Regions from separate parts of the Kitasatospora sp. NA04385 genome, predicted to be linked through region 1. Evidence: riboswitches for the same ligand, from Rfam matches in the RefSeq annotation. Region 1 holds a riboswitch; each other region holds the start of a gene.
The links. Region 1 has a riboswitch for cobalamin ahead of HUT16_RS01285 (hypothetical protein). Riboswitches for the same ligand answer to the same signal wherever they lie in the genome.
Positions count from the first base shown of each region.

Region 2: it holds a riboswitch for cobalamin, as region 1 does, so the genes downstream of both, HUT16_RS22670 (ribonucleoside-diphosphate reductase subunit alpha) here and HUT16_RS01285 (hypothetical protein) in region 1, are expected to answer to the same signal.
Region 3: it holds a riboswitch for cobalamin, as region 1 does, so the genes downstream of both, HUT16_RS05700 (HoxN/HupN/NixA family nickel/cobalt transporter) here and HUT16_RS01285 (hypothetical protein) in region 1, are expected to answer to the same signal.

Region 1 covers NZ_CP054919.1:298,685-303,739, reverse strand. Annotated here, with positions in the region: gene HUT16_RS01295 (hypothetical protein) at 1-412, opposite strand, end outside; gene HUT16_RS01290 (hypothetical protein) at 1,375-1,842, opposite strand; gene HUT16_RS37310 (hypothetical protein) at 1,906-2,130, opposite strand; gene HUT16_RS01285 (hypothetical protein) at 2,145-2,948, opposite strand; cobalamin riboswitch at 3,047-3,168, opposite strand; gene HUT16_RS01280 (tetratricopeptide repeat protein) at 3,500-5,055, shown strand, end outside.
Region 2 covers NZ_CP054919.1:5,056,081-5,061,135, reverse strand. Annotated here, with positions in the region: gene HUT16_RS22685 (histidine phosphatase family protein) at 68-826, shown strand; gene HUT16_RS22680 (GlxA family transcriptional regulator) at 901-1,884, opposite strand; gene HUT16_RS22675 (GNAT family N-acetyltransferase) at 2,154-2,660, shown strand; cobalamin riboswitch at 2,854-2,992, shown strand; gene HUT16_RS22670 (ribonucleoside-diphosphate reductase subunit alpha) at 3,168-5,055, shown strand, end outside.
Region 3 covers NZ_CP054919.1:1,335,995-1,341,049, reverse strand. Annotated here, with positions in the region: gene HUT16_RS05715 (helix-turn-helix domain-containing protein) at 1-90, shown strand, start outside; gene HUT16_RS05710 (Fpg/Nei family DNA glycosylase) at 168-974, shown strand; gene HUT16_RS05705 (DUF6445 family protein) at 1,080-1,772, shown strand; cobalamin riboswitch at 1,856-2,067, shown strand; gene HUT16_RS05700 (HoxN/HupN/NixA family nickel/cobalt transporter) at 2,098-3,213, shown strand; gene HUT16_RS05695 (DMT family transporter) at 3,263-4,108, opposite strand; gene HUT16_RS05690 (XRE family transcriptional regulator) at 4,228-4,803, shown strand; gene HUT16_RS05685 (type B 50S ribosomal protein L31) at 4,883-5,055, opposite strand, start outside.

The DNA of each region.
Region 1 (5,055 bases):
ACCTGGTCCAGCCCACGCGGACCGTTCCCGTGGACGGGCGGTGCCGGTCATCGGCTTTGGCGGCCAACCAGGTGAGCAGTTCACCAGTGAGGTCGAAGTCGTCGGGATGGATCTCCTGCCGGACGGTCAGAGCCCACGGCCCGTTCCACGAATGCTCAGGCCTGACCAGCGCCGAGACGAGCGCCCCGCCCACGTGGACTGCCGCGTCGTGCCGGCCCAGAAGCGGCCTGGGGTCGTCCTCGACGATGAGCCCGTCGCTGCCGTCCTCGACCACGACCGGGAACCTGGGCACGATGCGGAGGGCCTCGGGCTGCGGGCCCAGCCCAAGGTGCCACCGAAGTTCGGCTTCCTCCTGGTCGGACAGGTCCTCGCGCAGGTTCAGGACGATCGAGAGCTCATAGACGCTAGACATGGCAGCACGCTATCGCCCGGGTATGACGCCGCAGGCCACTGCGCGTGGTCACCGCAATGGGGCGGATCGAAAGGAAAGCAGGTACTCGGCACCCACGGTTAGAGTGCGGCACGGTGGGGCCGATTCCGAGGCCGCCAGCACCGGAGAACGGCAGCCTCCCTGGTCTGCTCGGGGGCGGCCACGGACCAACCAGCGTCCAGGCATCGTCGAGGGCCACGAGTGCAGCCAGTCAGCCCGGCCCCACCTCCGACCGAGCCCCTTCGCAGCCCCACAACACCGGTGCACGCAACTCTGTACTTCATGGAGCACGCGGAGGAGTACGGCGACAGCAAGACGCCTCGCTGCCGCTGGTCATGCTGTTCACGTCCTCCCGAGCGAGCGGGGATGGTCCCGCGCTGCCCCTCGGGTGGGATCAAGCCTAGGCTTGCTCCCCCGCGCCCGCGTGGAGTGCAGGGTGGCCCGGTGCGGTCGGTGAAGGCGAACACCCGGTCAGGGAGGTGTTCCAGGACATGTTCGATGCGGTCGAGGTCGGGTCGTTGGAGTTCTTCCGGGTCCTAGTGCTCTGGAAGGTGGTCCTGCGGCGGGCCGGCAGGGTGCGCAGGGTCTCGCGGTCCAGCCGGGTGGTGGCCGTCTGTGCGGCGAAGCCCTCGTTGTCGGGGCTGAGGTGGTGGGGACGGCCTCCCGCGGGGGCGGCCGTGCCCGTCTGGTCGAAGCGGTGGACGACGTCGCGGATGGGGCCGTCGTCTGCCGGAAGTGCACCGGGCGGCCCGTTCCGTGGCGTGCGATGTGTTGCAGTCTGCGGCTCCCGTCCTCGGACGGCCTCCTGGTTCTGACCGGTTCTGCCGCCGAACCTTCGGACACCGGCTGGATGTTGCGGCCGTCCAGCCGGTGTCCGGCACGCCGATGCCGATCCACCGATCCGGTGGACGTTTCCGGTCACAGCGCCAGTAGCGGCCTCGGGGTCAGGGGGCGGTGATGCCCGGCTGGGAGCCCGCGCCGAAGGCCCAGCCTTCGACCTCGCCCGGGGCCGGGTCGTAGCTGCCCGCGCCCAGGCTGCTGTAGCTCCACGCCCCGCCGTGCGAGGCGTGCCAGTACGACCAGTACGCCGACGCGGGCGCGCCGTTGCACGGGTTCGGCAGCACGTTGATCTGGCAGACGAAGCCCGGGAACCGCGGGTGGAAGGCGTAGGAGAACCCGGCGCCGGTCAGCGCGGCCAGCCCGCTGGACGGGTCGCCGAGCGCGCACCCGGTCTGGATCGTGCCGCCCAGCGCGGTGAAGTCCACCACGACGGTGACACCGGTCGTCCCGCTGCACGCCGCCGCGTGCGCGGGCGGCGCGGCCGCGGTCGACGCGCCCAGCAGCGCGGCGGTCAGGGCCGCGGCGGCGGCCAGCGGGGCGAGCGGACGGCGGAACGCGGTGGTACGGAACATCGGACGCCTCCTCGGCGGACGGAACGGGAACGTGCGTGGGGGAGTGGCCGCAGCGGTCCGGGGTCAGTGCGCGCAGGCCGGGGCCGGTGCGGCGGGGCGGGCGCCGTGCGCGCTCAGGGTCGCCAGCGGTGCGCCCGACAGCCCGAGGACGGCCTGCGCGGTGGCCCGGGGCGCGGTGGCCGGGTCCAGCCCGGTCGCGTCGTAGGCGACCGCGCCCCGGTCGGCGGCCGGTGCGCCGCAGCCCGCCTGGAGCGAGCGGACGAAGGCCCGGGCCTGCAACCCCGCCACCGGACGGCCCCCGGTCAGCAGCGCCTGCGCGGCCAGCCCGGTGGAGTTCGCGTTGCCCGCGCTCCCCCCGGCCGCCGCCAGCGAACCGTCCGCGCCCTGGTGCGCCACCAGCCAGGACAGCCCGGCCCGCGCCGCGGCGCCCGGCCGGTCGCCGCCAGCGCCTGCGCGGCCAGCGCCGTCGCGTCCGGGTCGGAGGTGCAGACCGGCTGCGCGAAGGCGACCGGGAACCCGCCGTCCGCGCACTGCGCCCCCGCCAGGTAGCCGACCGCCGTCGCCGGCGCCCCGCCGGGGGTGCGGGCCAGCGCGAGCAGCGCGTACGACTGGCCCAGGCTGTTGCTGTAGTCGCCCCACTGCGAGACGTCCGAGAACCGCCCGGACGGCTGCTGCAGGGCCCGCAGCCGCGCCACCAGGTCGACCCCGCCGAACGAGGCCGGGTCCGCGCCGCGCACCTGCGCGGCGAACGCCAGCTTGGCGGTGGCCCCGGCGTACGACTCGCCGACCCCGTCACCCGCGTACCCGGCCAGGTTGGCCGGCTGGGCGAGCCAGGCGGTGGCCCGGGCCGCCGCGTCGTCGGAGACCTTGGCCGCGGCGAACGCCAGCACCGCGTCGACGGTCAGCCCCTGGTCGGGGTAGGAGACCCCGCCGAAACTGCTCTCCAGGTGGTCGCCGCCCACCAGTTGACCGGCCAGCCAGCCCGCGGCCGCCGCGTCCGGGCGCACGGTGACGGGTGGCGCCGCCGCAGCGGTGGCCGCGGGCAGCAGGGCGGTGGCGAGGGCCGCCGTGGCGAGCAGGACGGCGGCGCGAGCGCGCAGTGACATCGGGTCAGCCTCTCCGGACCCGCGGGGCCGGACGCCCGAAGCGCCGCGCGCACGAGCGCGGCACCGGAGCCCCGACCCGCAGTCCGCGACGGGTGGAAGGTATCGGAAGACCCGGCGACGGGCATTCGGGCTCGCCCACCACCTGCGCGGATGGGCCTACCGTTGCGGGACAGCGCCGGAATTCGACCGGACTTCCCCCACCGCCTGGCGTACAGCTGAACTGACGGGCCATCATCGCGGCGACGCCGACGAACGGTCAAGGGGCCCGACGAACGGTCAAGGAGCCCGACGGGCGGCCAAGGGGCCCGACGGGCGGTCAAGGGGCCGGAGCGCGCAGTGGGGGCGCTCGCGGCCGGGCCGCCCCCCGGACGTCCGCCGTGCCGGAGGGGACCGCGCGGGAACCCCGGCGGAGCCCGCGTTCCGGGGTCTTCGGGAGGAAGCGGAAGGACGCGTGCTGACGGAGCGTGGCGTGCAGGCTACGGTTGGGCTCGTCAGGTGGCGCACGCAGGCGGCAGCGATGTCGGCCGAGCACGGTTGTGGGGGTACGGGGCATGATCGATCCGCTGTCGGTCACGGCGGTCACGGGGGTGCTGGGCGCGGTCGGCTCGGCGGTGGCGGGGGAGGCCGGGAAGTGGGCGTGGGAGTCGGTCGGGAACCTCGCGCAGCGGGTGACCGGGCGCCAGGTCGCCGCCCCGGCCGGGGCGGAGGAGCGGGAGGCCGTCGCCCGGCTGCTGGTCGAGGGGGCGCGCAACGACCCGGCGCAGGCCCGGGCGCTGGCCGCCTGGATGAGCGGCCTGGCCGGCGGCGCCCCGGGCCCGGCGGACGCGGTGCCGCGGCTGCTGCCCGCCTCCACCCGGTACTTCACCGACCGCAAGGGGCCGCTCGCCGAACTCGACAAGGAGGCCGGGCGCAAGGCGGACGGCAGCCCGCGCCAGGTGCTGCTGCACGGCCCGGACGGCATCGGCACCAGCGCGGTGGCCATCCACTGGGGCGCCCGCGAGGCGCACCGCTTTCCCGACGGCCAGCTGTACGCCGACCTGCGCGCGGCCGGGCCGGGCGGCGTGCTGGACCCGACGACCGTGCTGCGCCGCTTCCTGCGGCGGCTCGGCGTCCCCGCCGACCACCTGCCCGCCACCGTCGAGGACCGCGCCGAACTGTTCGCCGCGCTGCTCGCCACCCGCCGCCTGCTGGTCGTCCTCGACCACGCCCACTCCGCCGCCCAGCTCCGCCCGCTGCTCACCGCCGCCCCCGGCGTGCTCACCCTGATCACCGCCCGCCGCCCGCTGGCCGGCCTCGACGCGCTGAACGTCGCCGTCGGCCCGCTCGCCGACAAGGACGCCCGCCGCCTGCTCACCGACCTCGCGGGCAAGCACGCCGTCACCGCCGCCAAGGCCGCCCTGCCCGGCGTCCTGGAGCGCTGCGCCGGGTCCCCGTTCGCGCTGCGCGCCGCCGCCCCCGTGCTGGGCGACCTCGCCCCCCGGGCGCTCACCGACCGGCCGGGCGCCGATCCGCTGGAGGCCGCGACCGCCGACCGCTACGCCCGGCTCGCCCCGAACGCGGCGCTGGTGTACCGGCGTTGCGCACTGCGGCCCTGGCCCGCGATCGACGCCCGGGCCGCCGCTGCCGCCACCGGGCTGGCCGAGGCGGAGGCGGCCGAGGCGCTCGACGAACTCGCCGCCGCCGCCCTGCTGGAGACCGCGCTCGACGGCCGGTACCGCTACCGCCCGGCCGTCCGCCGGCACGCCGAGGCCGCGGCGGTGCGCGAGGACGGCCTCGCGGCCTGCGCCACCGCCGTGCACCGCACCGTCGCGCACCACCTGCGGCTGGCCGTCGGCGCCGACCACGCGGCGCTCCCGCAGCGCTGGCACCTCGGGCCGCTGTACGCGGAGATCGGCCCCGACGGGTACCCCGACGAGGCCGCCGCGCTGGCCGTGCTCGGCGCCGAACTGCCCAACCTGGTCGAGGCGGTGGCCGCCGCCGAGGAGTTCGCCGCCCCCGGGACGGTCTGCCAACTGGTCGAGGCGCTGTGGGCGTTGCAGCTGAAGGCCGGGCGGCACGACGAACTGCTGCCCGCGCTGCGGGCCGGTGCCCGGGCCGCGCTCGCCCC
Region 2 (5,055 bases), 4.8 Mb from region 1:
CCGTCCACCGGAGAGACCGGGAGAGACGACCCACCGCACGCGCCACCGACCACGGGGAGCCACCGCCATGACCGACCTCACCACGGTACGCAACGGACACCGTCCCGAGGACGCGGAACCGGACAGAACCGGCCGCCTGCCCTCGGTGCTGGTCGCCACCCGGCACGGCGAGTCGACCGCCAACGTGGAGTTCCGCCACGCGGACGCCAGCGGGGCGCTCACCGTCCCGATCACCTGCCGGGACGCCGACATCCCGCTCTCCCTGCACGGCCAGGACCAGGCCCGCGAGCTGGGGCGCTGGTGGGCCGCCCGGCCGCCCGCCGACCGGCCCCGCTCGGTGTGGTGCTCCCCGTACGTGCGCACCGCGGAGACCGCCCGGATCGCGCTGGCCCAGGCGTCCGGGCTGGGCGGCGTCCCGGTGGGGCTGGCGGTGCGCTACGACGAGCGGCTGCGGGACCGGGAGCTGGGCGTGCTGGAGATGCTCACCAAGGCGGCGATCGAGCGCGACCACCCGGCGGAGGCCGAGCGGCGGCGGCGGATGGGCGAGCTGTACTACCGGCCGCCCGGCGGGGAGTCCTGGCTGGACGTGGCGCTGCGGGTGCGCGACCTGCTGCGCGACCTGGGCGAGGAGGAGGCGGGGCGGCCGGTGCTGGTGGTGGCGCACGACTGCACCGTGCTGATGCTGCGGCACGTGCTGGACCGGCTGCCCGAGCAGGAGCTGCTCGCACTGGACCCGGTGGCGAACTGCTCGACCAGCGTGTGGCGGGCCCGCGACGGGCGGCTGCGGCCGGCCGGCTGGAACCAGACCGGCCACCTGTCGGGCTGACCCCGCCCCGGCCGTCCCCGGCTGCCCCTCCCCGGCTGCCCGCTGCCCGCCGTCCCCCACTGCCCGCCGCCGCCTCAGCCCGCGGGCTCCGGTTCGACGGGCCGCGCCGGGCCGCCGAACGCCCGCCGGTAGGCCTGCGGGGTGGTGCCGAGCCGGCGGCCGAAGTGGTGCCGCAGCGCGGCGGCGTTGCCGAAGCCGCAGCGGGCGGCGACCTCGTCCACGCTCTGCCCGGTGGACTCCAGCAGGCGCTGGGCGAGCAGCACCCGCTGGCCGGTGAGCCAGCGGTGCGGGGTGGTGCCGGTCTCCTGGCGGAAGCGGCGGGCGAAGGTGCGCGGCGACATGTGGGCGAGCCGGGCCAGCTGGTCGACGCCGGTCTCCCGGTCGACGTGGTGGCGCATCCACTCCAGCACCCCGGCCAGCGACTCGCCGTCGGCCTCGGGCAGCGGGCGGTTGATGAACTGGGCCTGCCCGCCGTCGCGGTGCGGGGCGACCACCATCCGGCGGGCGATCTCCCGGGCCACCTCGGCGCCCTGCACCTTGCGGACCAGGTGCAGGCAGGCGTCGATGCCCGCGGCGGTGCCGGCCGAGGTGATCACGGGGTGGTCGTCGACGTACAGCACGTCGGGTTCGACGGTGGTCAGCGGGAAGCGCTCGGCCATCAGGGCGGCGTAGCGCCAGTGGGTGGTGCAGCGGCGGCCGTCGAGCAGCCCGGCCGCGCCGAGCAGGAAGCTGCCGGAGCAGATCGACAGCAGGTGGGCGCCGCGGTCGTGGGCGGCCCGCAGCGCCGCGCAGAGCTCCTCGGGGTAGTGCTCGCGGACGCCGGTGGCGGTGGCGATCACCAGGTCGGCCCCGGCGATCCGCTCGGGCCCGTGCGGGACGTCGAGGGTGAAGCCCGCGTGGGTGCGCATCGGCCCGGGCCGGTCGCCGACCAGGGCGAAGTCGTAGACCGGCAGGCCGGAGTCGCTCCGGTCCAGGCCGAACACCTCGCAGGCCACCCCCAGTTCGAAGGGGTGGATCTCCTCCAGCACCACGACGGCGACGTTCTCCAGCTTCCGCATCCGCCCAGCATCGCAGTGGCAGGATTTCGTGGCAATGGTGCGTTCCTGCCACTCGTCCCGGCCCGCTCCCGGCGGGACAGTGGAGCCATGACCACCGCGCTCGCCCTGCTGGGCCTCATCGGCAGTTTCGGACTCCTCGGCGTCCTGGTCGGCCGCGACCTGGACCGCAACGGCCGCCACGGCCGCGACAACGCGCACCGCCCGACCGGCTACCCGTTCGACCCGGACCTGGCGGACCCGCGCCGCGGCCGTTCCGGCACACTGGCCGGATGCGCTCCCCGACCGTCCGCCCGCTCGTCCGCCGCGCCCTCGACCGCGACCTCGCCGGAGCCGGGGAGGTCAGCGTCGAGGCCTTCGTCGGCGACGGCCACACCCGCCCCGACTCGCCGTACGTCGAGCTCCTGCGCGACGCCGCCCGCCGCGGCCGGGAGGCCGAGCTCCTGGTCGCCGTCGACGACGCCGGAGCCGTGCTCGGCTGCGTGACCTTCGCCCCCGGCGGCACCGCCTGGGCGGACGTCGCCGGGCCCGCCGAGGGCGAGATCCGGATGCTCGCGGTCGGCGCGGCGGCCCGCGGCCGCGGCGTCGGCCGGGCGCTGGTGGAGGCCGCGATCGGCCGCAGCCGGGAACTCGGGCTGGCCGGGATGGCGTTCTCCACCCGTCCGGCGATGACCGCCGCGCACCGGATCTACGCCGCGCTGGGCTTCGTCCGCAGCCCCGAGCGGGACTGGTCGCCGACGCCCGGCACCGACCTGCTGGTCTACACGATGCGGTTCTGAGGCCCGGGAGTCCCCGGTCCCCTCACCGCTCTTTCGCCTGCCGACGATGCCGCCGCCGGGCTCCGACCGGACTTCGACCGGGCTCCGACCGGACTTCGCCGGGGCCCGGGTCGGGCTCCGGCGGGCGGTTTTCGTTGTCTACGCGCGGCGCCGCCGACGCGACACGCGCTACTACATCTGGTGCTTCCAGCTCCAGCCGCCACTACATGTATGCTCACTCTCGCTGTCGACGCAGGGGAATCCGGTGAGAATCCGGGACTGCCCCGCAACGGTGAGCGGGCTGTAGCGACGCCCGCGGAGTCCGAGGACCTGCCGACGGTGTGCGACACGGCATCCCCGCAGACGCCATGCAGCACAGCTTTGCCGTCCGGTCTCGCGGGCGGACCGGGGGTGGTCTTCGGCGCGCCGGAACGCGTTCTCGTTCCTTCGTGCTGCCCTCCCCTGGCCGCGTGCGGTGCCGGACACCCGTAGAGCCACGTCCGCCGCCGCCACAGGAGAGAGTGCGCCTTGACCGTCGCCGCCTCAGTCACCCTGCCGTCCCAGGGATCCGCCGACGCCTTCACCGATCCCGGTGCGGCGCTGCTCCGGCTGCTCACCGACCGCAGCACCGACCTCCCCCAGGTGGACCCCGGCCACGTCGCCGCCGCCGCGCTGCGCGGCCGCCACGCCGGTTCGGACTTCGCCGAGCTGCGCGGGCTGGCCGTGGAGGCCGCCGCGTCGATGATCGCCGAGGACCCGCAGTACTCGAAGCTGGCCGCCCGCCTGCTGGCGCTGGAGATCCGCGACGAGGCCGCCACCCAGCACGTCACCTCGTTCTCCTCCTCGGTGGCCGTGGGCCACGCCGAGGGCCTGATCGGCAACGCCACCGCCGCGTTCGTGGCCGAGCACGCCGACCTGTTCGACTCGCTGATCGACGAGGCCGGCGACGACCGCTTCGAGTACTTCGGCCTGCGCACCGTGCAGTCCCGCTACCTGCTGCGCCACCCGATCACCCGCAAGGTGGTCGAGACCCCGCAGCACTTCCTGCTCCGCGTGGCGGCGGGCCTGGCGGTGGGAACCTCCGAGGAGTCGGTGCGCGAGGTCGCCGAGCTGTACACCCTGATGAGCCGCCTGGAGTACCTGACCAGCTCCCCGACGCTGTTCAACTCCGGCACCCGGCACCCGCAGATGTCCTCCTGCTACCTGCTGGACTCGCCGCTGGACAACCTGGACTCGATCTACAACCGGTACGCGCAGATCGCCCGGCTGTCCAAGCACGCCGGCGGCATCGGCCTGTCCTACTCGCGGATCCGCTCGCGCGGCTCGCTGATCCGCGGCACCAACGGCCAGTCCAACGGCATCGTGCCGTTCCTGCGCACCCTGGACTCCTCCGTGGCGGCGGTCAACCAGGGCGGCCGGCGCAAGGGCGCGGCCTGCGTGTACCTGGAGACCTGGCACGCCGACATCGAGGAGTTCCTGGAGCTCCGCGACAACACCGGCGAGGAGGCCCGGCGCACCCACAACCTGAACCTGGCGCACTGGATCCCGGACGAGTTCATGCGCCGGGTCAACGCCAACGCCGACTGGTCGCTGTTCTCCCCGGCGGACGTGCCGGAGCTGGTCGACCTGTGGGGCGCCGAGTTCGACGCCGCGTACGTCAAGGCCGAACTGGCGGGCAAGGCCGTGCGCACCATCCCCGCGCAGACCCTGTACGCCCGGATGATGCGCACCCTGGCGCAGACCGGCAACGGCTGGATGACCTTCAAGGATGCCTCCAACCGGGCCGCCAACCAGACCGCGCTGCCGGGCCGCACGGTGCACTCCTCGAACCTGTGCACCGAGATCCTGGAGGTCACCGACGACTCGGAGACCGCGGTCTGCAACCTCGGCTCGGTCAACCTGGGCGCGCACGTCGCCCCCGGCGCCACCGCCGCCGACCTGCTGAACGCGATGGACTGGGACCGCCTGGACGCCACCGTCCGCACCGCGGTGACCTTCCTCGACCGCGTGATCGACATCAACTTCTACCCGACCACCGAGGCCGGGACGTCCAACTCCCGCTGGCGCCCGGTCGGCCTGGGCGTGATGGGCCTGCAGGACGTCTTCTTCCAGCTGCGGATCGACTTCGACTCCGCCGAGGCGGTCGCCCTCTCCACCCTGATCGCCGAGCGCATCATGCTCACCGCGTACGAGCGCTCCGCCGACCTGGCCGAGAAGTTCGGCCGGCACGAGGCGTACGGCGAGACCCGCGCCGCCCGCGGCCAGCTGCACGTCGACCACTTCGGTGCGGCCACCCCGCAGTGGACCGGGCGCTGGGACGCGCTGCGCGCCCGGATCGCCGAGGTGGGCCTGCGCAACTCGCTGCTGCTCGCCATCGCCCCGACCGCGACCATCGCGTCCATCGCCGGCGTCTACG
Region 3 (5,055 bases), 1.0 Mb from region 1:
GCCCGCTGGACCGCCCGCCCCGGCCAGGACTTCACCGCCCTGGCGCTGACCGAGCTGGCCGCCCTGTGCGAGGCCGCCACCGCCCTCTGAGCCGGGCCGTCCCGGTTGTCCGAGCGCCCTGGGAGAATGGACTCCTCGCGACCATCACGATCGAGGAGCTGACGCCGGTGCCCGAGGGGCATGTGATCCACCGCCTGGCCGGGCGGCACGACGAGCTGTTCGGGGGGCGCCCGGTGCGGGTGTCCAGCCCGCAGGGCCGCTTCGCGGAGGGGGCCGCGCTGATCGACGGGCGGGTGCTGGACGAGGCGCAGGCGCACGGCAAGCACCTGTTCCTGGGCTTCGGCGAGCAGTGGCTGCACGTGCACCTGGGGCTGTACGGGACGTACCGGTTCGGCGCGGGGGCCGCCCCGGACCCGGTCGGCCAGGTCCGGCTGCGGATGGTGAACGACACCGGCTACGCCGAGCTGCGCGGTCCGACCGCCTGCGAACTGCTCACCCCCGAGGAGAAGGCCGCCGTCCACCGCCGCCTCGGGCCGGACCCGCTGCGCCCGGGCGACGCGGGCGACGCGGCCTGGCGGCGGATCTCCCGCAGCGGCAGCACGGTCGCCGCCCTGCTGATGGACCAGAAGGTGCTGGCCGGCGTCGGCAACGTGTACCGCGCCGAGGTGCTGTTCCGGCTCGGCATCAGCCCGCACCGCCCCGGCCGCGACCTCTCCCGCCCCGAGTGGGACGCGATCTGGACGGACCTGGTCGCCCTGATGCGCGACGGCGTGGCCGCCGGCCGGATCGACACCGTCCGCCCCGAGCACACCCCCGAGGCGATGGGCCGCCCGCCCCGGGTGGACGACCACGGCGGCGAGGTGTACGTCTACCGGCGGCACGACCAGCCCTGCCTGGTCTGCGCGACCCCGGTCCGCACCGAGGAGCTGGCCGCCCGGAACCTGTTCTGGTGCCCGCGCTGCCAGCGGTCCTGACGCTCCGTCACCGGGCGGCCGCCGGCCCGCCGCCGGGCAAGCCTTGACGCAAGGTTGACCACGTCTTGGGCGAGGCCCCGAAGCGCCGCTCCTATTGTCGGGTCCATGCCCGTGCAACCGTTCCAGGGCCCGCGCCCCACCCCGGCGCTCCCGGTCCTGCCGTACCGCAAGCCCACCAGGGGACGCGACTACTGGGTGCTGGACGACGTCCTGCCGGACCCGGACGCGGTGCGCGCCCGGCACCTGGCGCGCACCGACTGGGACGAGGGCTACCCGCACCGCCCCGAGTCCTGGCCCGGCCTGCGCGCGATGCCCGGGCTGGAGCCGGACGAACTCGCGCACGTCGAGGACCTGGTCCGCCGGTCCACCGGGGCCGAGCGGATCTGGGCGCTGGACGAGGCCGCGGGCGGCACCTTCAACCACAACTGCGTGCAGGTGGTCGGCGCGGGGGAGTGCGAGCCGCGCCCGCACACCGACTCGCGCTCGCTGTGCCGCTACGCCGCCGTGCTGTACCTCAACCCGGCGGTCCCCAAGCACTGCGGCACCAGCTTCCACCGGCAGAGCTTCCCCGGCGGCCGGCTCGGCGGCAACAGCGTGGTCGCCCCGCACGACAACCTGGTGGACGCGCTGGGCACCCGCTTCGTCCCGCCGGACTCCTTCACCGAGGACCTGGTCGTCCCGCACCGCTACAACCGGCTGCTGCTCTACACCGCCAACCTGATCCACACCGCGACCGCCTACCACGGCGCCGCGCTGGAGGAGAAGCGGATGACCTGCGTGTTCTTCTGGATGGCCTGAGCGGCCGTCAGGACCGCGCTGACCTGGCGTGATCTGCGCCACCCGGGCCCGGGTGCGCCCTTGCCGCCGGGCCCGCGCCGGGCCTACGGTGGGCGGGCCGTGGTGCTCGGGAAGCCGGTGCGCCGCGGCGGGCGCGGGAGCGTCCGCCGCGGGAGTCCGGAGCGGCCCTCGCCACTGTGATCGGGGAGTCGTCGGCTCCCACCCCGTGCCACTGGCCGCCCGCGGCCGGGAAGGCCGGGAGCCGGCGCGCAACACCCCGTCAGCCAGGAGACCGGCCGCGGCATCTCACGAAGTGATCCACGAGGTGCTGGAGCGTGATCCGCGGATGACCGCGTCCGAATCGACCCTGCCCGGGAACGCCCCGGGCTCCCCGCTGCCCGCCTTCCGCTGGCGGCGCGAGGACACCCTGCGCACGGCCGGTCTGATGGCGGTCATCCTGGCCCTGCACGCGGTGGCGTTCGGGACGCTGCTGTTCCTGGTCGCGCCGCACGGGTACCGGGTCGGCACCCAGGTGTTCGGCGTCGGCCTGGGCGTCACCGCCTACACCCTGGGCATGCGGCACGCCTTCGACGCCGACCACATCGCGGTGATCGACAACACCACCCGCAAGCTGATGGCGGACGGCCGCCGCCCGGTCTCGGTGGGCTTCTGGTTCGCCCTCGGCCACTCCTCGATGGTGGTGCTGATGGCCGGCCTGGTGGCCGGCGGGGCGGCCCTGGCGGGCACCCTGATGGACGAGGAGTCCACCACCCACCGGGTGCTGGGCACCATCGGCACCACCGCGTCCGGCGCCTTCCTCTACCTGATCGCGGCACTCAACCTGGTGGCCCTGCTGGGCATCTGGCGGGTGTTCCGGGCGATGCGGGCCGGGCAGTACGACGAGGCCGAGCTGGAGAAGCAGCTGAACGCCCGCGGCCTGCTGGCCCGGCTGCTGAACCGGGCCACCCGCTCGATCAGCCGCCCCGGCCAGATGTTCCCGGTCGGCATGGTGCTCGGCCTGGGCTTCGACACCGCCACCGAGGTCACCCTGATGGTGATGGCGGGCTCCGGCGCGGCCTCCGGGCTGCCCTGGTACGCGGTGGTCTGCCTGCCGCTGCTGTTCGCCGCCGGGATGAGCCTGTTCGACACCCTGGACGGCACGTTCATGAACTTCGCCTACCAGTGGGCGTTCTCCCACCCGGTCCGCAAGGTGTACTACAACCTGACCATCACCGGGCTGTCGATCGCGGTGGCCTTCGTGATCGGCACCGTCGAACTGGTCGCGGTGCTGCACGAGAAGTTCGACCTGGCGGACCCGGTCACCGGCTGGATCGCCGGGCTCAGCCTGGACAACGTCGGCTTCGTGATCGTCGGCCTGTTCGTGGTGGTCTGGGCCGCCGCGATCGGCTACTGGCGGATCGCCAGGCGCTCCCGGACGTTCGCGGGGGCGGGCGCGTCCTGACCCGGGCTCCCCGCCGGGGGCGTCCTGACGGGGGCGTCCTGGCGGTGCGTCAGCCGGCGGCCAGGATCAGCGTCCCGGCCACCGCGAGGCCCGCGCCCACCACCTGCACCCGCAGCAGCCGCTCCTTCAGCAGGCCGCGCGCCATCAGCGCGGTGACCACCGGGTAGAGCGAGGCCAGCACGGCCGCCACCGCCACCGAGCCCAGGTGCGAGGCGGCCGCGTACAGGCCGTTCGCGGCCACGTCGGCGACCCCGACGGCGGTCAGCGCGGGCAGTTCGCGCAGACCCGCCCGCAGCCCGAGCGGCCGGCGGCGGGCCGCGGCGGCCAGCATCCCGGCGCCGACCACCGCGTTGGTCAGCCGCTGCACGCACAGCGTCAGCAGCAGGGCGCCGCCCCCGCTGGCCTGCGCGACCAGGGTCAGCACCGCGCCGAAGGCGAAGGCCGCGCCCAGGGTCAGCGCCAGTGCCCGCGGCTGCACCGCGGCCCCGCCGCGCCGCGGGCCGCCGGCCAGGGCGACCCCGGCGACGGCCACCGCGATGCCCAGGCCCTGGACGGCGCCCGGCCGCTCGCCGAGGAACAGGCCGACCCCGATCGGGACCAGCACGCCGACGGTGGCCAGCGGCGACACCACGCCCATCGGCCCGAGCGCCAGCGCCCGGTAGAAGGCCAGCAGGGCGAACGGCCCGATCACGCCCGCCGCCACCGCGCACCAGAGGGCGGGAGAGGCCCCCGGCCAGCCGCCGGTGGCGGTCACCGCGACCGCGAGCACCGCGGCGGCGGCGGTCTGCGAGAGCACCACCACCGTCAGCGCGGGCATCCGCCGGGTGATCGCCCCGCCGCCGTAGTCGGCGACGCCCCAGAGCAGGCTGGCGAGCAGCGCGAACGCGGCGCTCACCGGAGGAACCGGTCGGCGGACAGCATGGTGGACCCCGCAGTACAGTCGGTGGATCTGTCGATGCCGCCGCAGCATAGTTCAACCTGCTGCACCCTCCCAACCAGAATATTGGACTGCCCGTGCCGGACGCCGATCTCGTCACCCAGGCCCTCGCCCGCAACCTCAAGCGCCTGCGCCTCGACCGCGGCCACACCCTGGACGCCCTGGCCGCCCGTTCCGGGGTCAGCCGCGGCATGGTGGTCCAGATCGAACAGGCCCGCACCAACCCCAGCATCGGCACCGTGGTCCGGCTCGCCGACGCGCTCGGCGTCTCGATCGCCCGGCTGCTCGACTACGACGCCGCCTCGGCCGTCCGGATCGTCCCCGCCGAGGACGCCGTCCGGCTGTGGAACGGCCCCGACGGCGGCAGCGGCACCCTGCTCGGCGGCGCCGAGGCCCCCGGCCCGCTGGAGCTGTGGGCCTGGCACCTGCACCCCGGCGAGTCGCACGCCTCCGACCCGCACCCGCCCGGCACCGTCGAGATCGCCCGGGTCGACGAGGGCGTCCTCACCCTCGTCCTGGACGGCCGCGACCACCGCGTCCCGGCCGGTTCCACCGCCTCCTACGAGGCCGCCGCCGCCCACGGCTACCGCAACGACGGCGAGGTGCCGTGCCGGGTCACCATGGTGGTCTCCGTCCCCCCGCCCGCGGCCTGAACGTCCGCGGCCTGAACGTCCGCGGCCTGAACGGGCGAAGGGCCCCGGGGTGACCCGGGGCCCTTCGCCGCGCGTGCCGTCAGCCGCCGTACCGGCGCCGGTACAGCTCCACCCGGCCCTCGGTGTCCAGCAGCCTGGCCCGGCCGGTGTAGAACGGGTGGCTCGCCGAGGAGGTCTCGACGTCCACCACCGGGTAGGTGCGACCGTCCGCCCACTCGACCGTCCGCCCGCTCGTGGCGGTGGAGCGGGTCA